Regions from separate parts of the Lysinibacillus sp. NPDC097279 genome, predicted to be linked through region 1. Evidence: riboswitches for the same ligand, from Rfam matches in the RefSeq annotation. Region 1 holds a riboswitch; the other holds the start of a gene.
The links. A riboswitch is a leader RNA that binds a small molecule or an ion and turns the genes downstream of it on or off. The one in region 1 is predicted to bind cobalamin.
Positions count from the first base shown of each region.

Region 2: it holds a riboswitch for cobalamin, as region 1 does, so the genes downstream of both, ACIQ1H_RS12735 (S-layer homology domain-containing protein) here and ACIQ1H_RS18420 (hypothetical protein) in region 1, are expected to answer to the same signal.

Region 1 is NZ_JBIWDA010000005.1:101,882-106,319, forward strand. It holds gene ytvI (sporulation integral membrane protein YtvI) at 1-731, opposite strand, end outside; gene ACIQ1H_RS18410 (hypothetical protein) at 826-1,374, shown strand; gene ACIQ1H_RS18415 (glutathione peroxidase) at 1,610-2,155, shown strand; cobalamin riboswitch at 2,310-2,520, shown strand; gene ACIQ1H_RS18420 (hypothetical protein) at 2,675-3,217, shown strand; gene ACIQ1H_RS18425 (ABC transporter substrate-binding protein) at 3,219-4,181, shown strand; gene ACIQ1H_RS18430 (hypothetical protein) at 4,230-4,438, shown strand, end outside.
Region 2 is NZ_JBIWDA010000002.1:535,075-539,512, reverse strand. It holds gene ACIQ1H_RS12735 (S-layer homology domain-containing protein) at 1-2,245, opposite strand, end outside; cobalamin riboswitch at 2,415-2,611, opposite strand; gene ACIQ1H_RS12730 (DUF418 domain-containing protein) at 2,853-3,896, opposite strand; gene ACIQ1H_RS12725 (MBL fold metallo-hydrolase) at 4,182-4,438, shown strand, end outside.

The sequences.
Region 1 (4,438 bases):
GTCATGACTAGTACATATTTCGGTTGAATAAGTAGTAAACCAACAAGAGTCACACCAGCTATAATAAAGCTAACAAGAATTTGGGCTTTCATAAAACCGAAAAATGCATCCTTTAAGCGATTAGTAATAATTTTCAATTTCTCTTCAGTTGATGGCTTTAAATATTTATAAGTTATCTGTTTTAACTTTGGTAAATCTAGCATAAATAAAAATAGGGCAATCATATAAACGAGAAGACTAATAAAGAGGCTTGGAATTTGTGAAAAGAAGGTCGTAACTTTGGTATAATTAAAGAAGTTTAAAAAAGATTCTTCAACCTTCTCAATGAAGTCGGTTGTCGTTTTTTGAAGTGAAGCACTCACTTCAGTTGGAAAGTCTTCTGTATATTTTGAAATATTCTCTTGCATATGACCCCACATCTCGGATAATTTAGAAATATAGTAAGGTGCTTGCTTTGAAATGGAAATAATTTGCGACATTAGTTGTGTAATAGTAAAGTAACAAATAATAGAAATAAAAATAACGCTTACTATGTATATAAAAGCTACAGCTATTTTTCGAGACATTTTCCATTTTCGTTTAAAGAACATAACAATGGGTTCTAATAAAAAAGCTGTAACACCTGCTAAAATAATTGGCACGGAGACAGGTATGATAAAATATGCGGCTACAAGTAGGCAAATAATCGCTAGCGTTCGTATAATCAACTTTCGAGTTATAAATCTATTCATAAGCTCTCCTTTTTATCATTAAATTTTAAGTACAGTGTAACAAAAAAATTTTAAATTTGAAAACGTTCTGAAAGAATGAAGGTAGGGATAAATCATGGAAAAAGAGATTTTGCAACTTTTTAGTAATTTAGCAGAGCGTGACCGTGAGATTGAATACGAGTCGTATAGAAAATTAATAAAAATCATGCAAGAACCAGTAGATTGGACATATGCAGTGTGGGAACAACTTATTAAAGCCCTTACATATACAGATGGACATGCTCGTGCACGGGCAGCACAGTTTTTATGTGCATTAGCAGCAAAAAGTGACCCGGAAGAACGTGTTTTAGATGATTTTTTAAAAATTTGGGCAGTCACGTATGATGAAAAAACAGTAACAGCACGGCATGCCCTGCAAGCAATTTGGCAAATTGGGCTTGCTGGACAAGTTCAAAGAGATTTAATTGTTTCGTATTTAGCAAAAAGGTTCCAAACATGTATCGACGAAAAGCAACCATCGCGTATTCGATATGATATTATTGTATCCTTTAAGAAGTTGTTTGATGCTACGAACGATCATAATTTATTAGATATTGCAAAGAGATTAATAGATGAAGAGCAAGATATGAAATACAAAAAGAAATATAAAACCGCCATCCGTTAAATAGCGAGATGGCTATTTTTATGCCCAAGTGTGTTATTTTGAAGAAAGAAAAGTTATTGATTATAATGAAAACAGGAGGATGGATTCAGTTTTTGATAGGTCTTATATACTGACGTAAGCTTTGGTATAAGTGAGAGCCAGAAACTATCTATAGAGGAAACACGTAAATCTGCAACTGTATATAGCATAGTAACAGTATAATTTTTTGTAAATAAGAAAGGGTCGGGTCGAGAAAATGGGGATTTATAATTATTTAGTGAAAAAGCCAAATGGTGAAATTTTATCAATGGAGACATATCGTGGAAAGACAATGTTAATCGTCAACACAGCCAACCAATGTGATTTTACATATCAATTTGAAGATTTACAAAAAATGTATAATAAATATGACAAGGAAAATTTCGTTGTTTTAGGTTTCCCATGTAATCAGTTTGGACAGCAGAACCCAGAAGATGGAGTTGAGACAACTCAACTTTGTCAACTTAACTACGGAGTAACTTTCCCGATTTTTGAACTAGTTCAGGTTAATGGAGAAGAGACACATCCGTTATTCAATTATTTAAAGCACGAAGTAGATTTTCGTGAATTCGGAAAGGCGAATATGCAGGAAAAGATGTTAGCTGAGGCTATTATTCAAATTGCACCTAGCTTTTTAGATGGACGTAACATTCGTTGGAACTTTACGAAATTTTTAGTAGATAATCAAGGGCATACAGTTGAGCGCTTTGAACCAACAGATTCACAATTAGATATTGAGCAAGCTATTGAAAAAATTTTATAGCTAGCTATTTAAATCAGAATTTTTAAGCTGGAATAACGAATAGCTAATCACTATGTAGAAATAGTGCTAAGTTTTGTATATATATTTTCGAATATTCCACAATCTCACAACTATTTTTTCAAATCAATATATGATAAACTGCTAATCAAGTGAATAATTCTTGCAGAATAATGGTGCTAACTTTAGCATAATCGGGAATTCGGTGTAAAACCGAAGCTGTTTCCGCAACTGTAAGTACAAGAATCATAAAAAATGCCACTGTCGAAAAGGGGAAGTCCTAAGATGGGAAGGTTTTATGATATCGCGACTGATTAGAGGTAGCGAACTGTACGAGCCAGGAGACCGACCTTTATTTAATGTATAAAAACTCTTCGGAAGCTAGGAGGATATACGGCAAATACATAAGCGATGTCGCGTGAGGCGGCACTATATATGCTATTTTCGTCGTTCCTAGGGAGCGGCGTTTTTTTATGCACCTATAAAGCAAAATCTGTTCATGAAAGAAAGAAGGGACTAGTTATGAAAAAAGATGCTCGTTATTCTTGCTACCCATTCATGCGTGAAAAAATATCTACTGTAGATTTTGAGATTCGTACGGATAGTTTAACAACTCATGTCGGTGTAGCATTAACGGCTGTAAAAGCAGAAGCAGTTGAGGTAGTAGCGACAGATTTATTGACGATTTTGCCAATGGCCTACCATGTAAATGGCTCAGTACGTGGCAAATTAGCAGTAATGGAAGAAGATTTAGTATGGCTTAGTGATCGCTATGATTTTTATGTGGGGCATGTAAAGGAAGAAATACAGAACTTTGTATTACCGCAAGGTACGGGGGCTGCAACAGCGCTTCATCTATGTCGTAGTGAGGCAAAAAAATCATACCGTGTTCTACATAAAGTTTCTGAGGAAAGAGAAGTACCAGCAATTCTTTTCGATTACTTAGGATTATTAGCGAATGTATTTTTTGTAATGGCTGTATACATGAATCAGCAAGCTGGTATTGCTGAAATACCGTTTATAAGCAAATCATACCCTATGAAGAAGAAGAAGGAGAATGTGTAAAGTGAAGAAACTAATTAATTTCCAATGGATTACAATATTAATGTTAGCACTTGTATTGGCAGGCTGCGGTACAGCAGATGAAGCCAAAAAGGACGATACATCATCTAAAGAAGGACAACAAGCTGAGCAAACAGGTTATAAAGTGACAGATGATCGCGATGTCGAAGTAGCATTTGATGCAGTACCAAAAACGATTGTGTCACTACAACCAAGTAATACAGAAATCTTATTTGCACTAGGTGTTGGAGATAAAGTTATTGGGGCAACTGAATATGATACGTACCCAGAAGAAGCAAAAGATATTGAACGTGTTTCAGACTCTGTGACATTTAACACTGAGCGAATTGTGGCTTTAAAGCCAGATGTCGTAATTGCTTATTCAACAGGCAATGCCGAAACACTTGATGCGCTAAAAGGTCTTGAAGATGCAGGCGTAAAAGTATTCGCTATTAAATCAGCAGCTTCATTTGACGATGTATATGGAGATATTCAACAAATTGCTGAAGTGATGGGTGTTAAAGATAAAGGTGAGCAGTTAAACGAAAGTATTAAAGCGAAAATTGCAGATGTACAAGCAAAAGTCAAAACTGTAGAAACACCGAAAAATGTCTACTTAGAAATTAGCCCTAAGCCAGATATTTATACAACAGCAGCTGGTACTTTCCAACAAGAAATTCTTGATGCAGCGAATGTGAACAATGTATTTGGTGATCAAACAGGATGGGTAAAAGTTTCTGAGGAGGATGTTATTGCAAAAAATCCTCAAGTTATTTTAACAACAGTAAACTATGTAGAAGATGCAGTAGGTGAAATTCTTGGGCGTGATGGATGGAATACAATCACTGCTATTCAAGATAAAGCGGTAAATTATATTGATACTGATATTTCAAATCGCCCAGGTCCACGTATCGGTGAAGCTGTAGAGATGGTAGCAAAATCAGTATATCCTGAGTTATTTAAATAAGGATAAAGAATAATAGCCCTTGGGCAAAAGAGATTAAGTGTTAGATTGATGACAATCAATCTAACACTTTTTTGTAGTGAACGGTATTTTCCACTACTGTTTTCCTCGGGCGCACGGGCTTCACAAGTGCCTATCGGCGCTATTCCCAAGTATATCGGCGATTCAGGAGCGTCTATCGGCGCTATTCCCAAGTATATCGGCGATTTAGGAGCGTCTATCGGCGCTATTCCCAAGTATATCGGCGATTTAGGAGCATC
Region 2 (4,438 bases), on a different contig from region 1:
ATCCAGAACCATTAACCTTCAATGCGTCATACGTCACTTTTACAACAGCTGTACCATTTTTCAATGCTTTGACTGTCGAATAACTTCCTGGCTTACCAGGATCAATTTGAATTACATCATCACCTGTTATGATTTCAAAATGAAAATCAGGCTCAAAGAAATAGTTGTTAATTCCTTCTATTAATGCTTGCCAGCTACGTAATGTTAGTAAATTGAAGCTATCTCCTTGGTTTAACTTCAAATGATTTTGCTCATTGATATTTAAATAAATATTACCTTCAAGATATGTTCCTTTATTTAAAATTGCTGTTGGCGATTGAACTGAGAGCTGTTGTTTTGTAATTGCCAATGATGCATTTTGAGCATTTGCTTTAAATGTACCTACATTTGTAAGTTTTCCTGCTTGGCTAACTCGGTAGTTATAATCACCATTGTTTATTAACTTGAAAGAAAAAGTTTTTGTACCATCCGAGTTAATCACGGCTACCCCTTCAGGCAGGACTTCTTCAAATGCAATAAAGTGTTTGATTTTTTTCCCTACAAATAATTCAGCATCTTCAGGGACTGTAAACTTAACATCCCCAGAAAACGGAATAGCTGCACTAATTGTTTGAGCTGAGGCCGAAAGTGATACAGTAGTGCTATTACTAAATGGAACATATTGTGTATGCTTTGCATCTGGCTCAAACGTATAGTAGATTTTTTCCCCTACAAGAGCTAATACTGGAGTCTGTCCTTGTGTAGTTACATTCCCTAGTTTTAATGACGTCTCGTTCGGTATTTCTTGCCCAACTTTTACAGAGTAATCACTATCAACATTCCAACTTGTATTACTAGCTTTAAAATTAAGCTGGCGGAATTGAAATTCTTGATTTGATTCTGCTTTTACTGTTAGCTGACCACCGCCAACACTGTTATGATTGCTATCAAATCCTTCGTAGCGATAACTTCCTACTGGTATAGTTGCTGTATAAACATTGTATGTTCCTTCAACACCAGAGCCTAAGTTTATTTCTTGCTCATTCGTATTATAAAGCTTTAGTATCACAGCTTTTGGTGCAACAGTAAATTTCACTGTGCTAGTAATATCTGTTTGTAAACCAGGTTTTTTACTAAATGCATTTGTAGCTTGATTTAGTGCTAAAACTTTCGCATCTATTTCTTCTTGACTGGCATTTTCATCTGCGATTAGTTCTTGTGCTTCTATAATTTCATTTGCATATGCATCTAATTCAGCTTGAGTAACCCAATAATCAGTAGGGGCTACATCTTTTCCATCTAAACTTACTTTCACAGATGCTTTTGTTTGTTCAGCTTGTTGAACCGCTGTTTGCAAAGCTGTTTTATCAGCTTTAACGATTTCTTCCCCTTCTCCATTTAAAGCAGCATTTAGATGAGTAAGTGCTGCATCTACATTTGTTTGACTACTCTCCATATTTTTAAGCTGCACATATGCGGCGTCATAAGTAGACTTTACTCGTTCATTTGCTAAAATTTCGTTTTTATTTGGTGAGCTATTAATTTCAGCAATTTTCGCTGTTAACTCATCTTTATTCGCTGGAGTAATTAAACTACTTCCCTCTAAGCCCCCACCTAAATCTGCTCCATATCCCCATACTGTAAACTGCCATCTAACGATATCACCATCTTCTGGGAACCATTCAGAAGCTCCACGAGGAATAAAGTTATTATTTACAGCTACCATCCAACCTGACATAGTTGTATAATCCATTTGATTTAACCAGTCGGATTCTATTCTTCCATTAACTGGCCCAGATTCATCAAGAATGTATTTTGGGACGCTCACTTCTCCAGGATTAGGATCAAAGATACCTGATAAGTAGAAGCTTTCTTCTACAGAACCTGTAATGTCATAATTGCCTTCTCCTAACAGGTTAACTATAACTTTAGCTATATTATCCCCTTCATAAAAAGGAACACGAACAGGTTCCTTTATGTAGCCCTGCCCCAACGTAAACTTCTCTACGGAAACCGTCACATAACCTTTAGGTTCAGTATTATTAAGTATCGTCGCACTATCATTACTGGTAATAGGTGATAGTTCACTTTCCGTTTGCTCGGTCATTTCTTTCTCTAATGATTCTTCATTAGATTGAATAGTAGAATTTGTTTCTAACTCACTTGTATCATTTTGCTGCGTCTCAGCGAATGCGACTGGTGATAATAACGAAAATGATAAGATAAAGACAATCGCTATATTCAACCATTTTTTATAAAAGCCCATTTCTTTCCCCCCAATTATTTTATAGGTGAATGCGCTTGCAATAACTAGAAAATAAAAAAAATGCTTCTCTAATAAAAGAGAGAGCATCTAAGGAAAACAGAAAACGGCTTCAAATACTATTTGCCTGTTCGTCTATTTGCCGTAAGTTCTCCTAGCTTCCGAAGAGATTTAATACGATAAAATAAAGGCAGGTCTCCTGGCTCGTGTACCCTATTCAGAACCTTCCCATCTACTTGAGGCATTTTTCCTCGTTTGACAGTGGTATTTTCTGGGGTCATCTACACATACAGTTGCGGAAACAGCTTCGGATTTGCACCGAATTCCCTATTAAGCTCTTAAAAGAGCACCTTTATTCTGCATTTGCTATTCACTTAATGCTAAGTTTAGCATAGTTTCCATTTTTTCAAAATAGTTTAAAAAAACAAGCATTATTGATTACCTATTAATATTGGAGTTGAATATTTTCAAAAGTAAAAGCTATATTTATTTTTCGATATCGCATATCAAGTTCTTCTTATTTGCAATTCTACTTTGCTATTATTCTATATTTCACAATACTATTCCGATTAAAAAACGCCAAAGCAATGGTGCTCTGACGTTAAAATCATTATTTTGTTGGTATGTTTTTTCCGTATGTCATCCATCTCCACATTTTTTCCAATGGTCCTATTTTAAAAAACTTAAACCAAATGACACTAAAGAGGATTTGTATTATAAAAATCATCATGGCTATAATGACAATATAGGAAGTCGAGGGCACTTCAAGCCCCAATAGAGCGATAATAGCTAACCCTATAAAACTTTGAGCAATATAATTTGTGAATGCCATTTGTCCGACACGACCAATCGGCTTTAAAAAAGTTACTATTTTTCTATTTTCTAAAACAAGGAATAAACAAGCTAAATAAAAGTACGTAGTCGGGACTACGCCTAAACCTAATAGTAAATGAAGTTTCGGATCCTCATTTTGAGATGCAATCCAAATCCAACTAGATATAGCGATAACTATAGGAAAAGTTACATAGAGCACCGTTTTTATTTGTTTAGCATGCTGTCTTACGTTGCTTATCCAGTCTGCTTTTGCAACTAGAAAACCTGTTAAAAACATAATAAAAATAGTTAAGATATCATTTCCGAATATATTAAAAACCGATGAAAGGATACGTAAGTTCGGCCAAAACATTTGTCCTAGTATGCTGATAATATATACAGCAATAATGCCAAAAAGCCAGTTGCGAATTGTGGAAATCTTCGCCCGATAAAATGGTAATAAGAAAAGACCAATGACTGCATATATAGACAAAATGGAGCCCCAGAAAATAAAGATATGAACAACCCCAATAACAAATAGCGCTAGTAAACGTCTTGCGAAACGCAACCGAGGCTTATCACCTCTTGCTTCAGCACGGGAAGCAAAAATATAAAAACCAACACCGAAAAGAAATGAAAAAATGGAAAAGAATTTTTTCTCAATGAAAATATCAATAAGCGTATCAATTATACTATTGAATTTACTATATGGAGGCAACGCTACGCCCTCAACTATCAATTGGTAGGCACCTACATTAATAAATAAAATCCCAAACAATGCTAAACCACGAATAATATCTAAGGCTATAATTCTTTCTTTTTGCGAAACGGATGGATTCATGCTGTACAACTCCTTATTTTTACTACTTTAATTTCATTCGTCTTGGCTATTATAGCTACGCAACCTTACAGCAGTTTTTTGATTAGCTTACAAAAACCTTAACTGTAGGATTTCATAATTTTAACGATTTATGTAAAATGGTAGTTTCTTGTTCAAACAATAAAAAAACATTTCCATGACCCTGCGCTAATTATTATCAGGCAAATACGAATACCATAATGTGATAAAATGAATAAAATATGTATTTACTACTTACATGACTACATTATTATAAGGAGTTCTTTTATGCCCATTTCATTTCATCATATTCGACACGCCACATCCATTCTAACTTTAAACAATAAACGAATATTAATTGATCCGATGTTAAGCGAGGTCGATGAACTTGCACCCGTGCCCTTTACTCGAAACTATCGTAAAAATCCATTAACCCCATTACCTGTTGCGTTGAACATTTTTGAGGATATTGATGCAATACTATTAACACATCGTCATTTTGACCACTGGGATAAAAAAGCTATGTCCATCCTTAACAAACACAT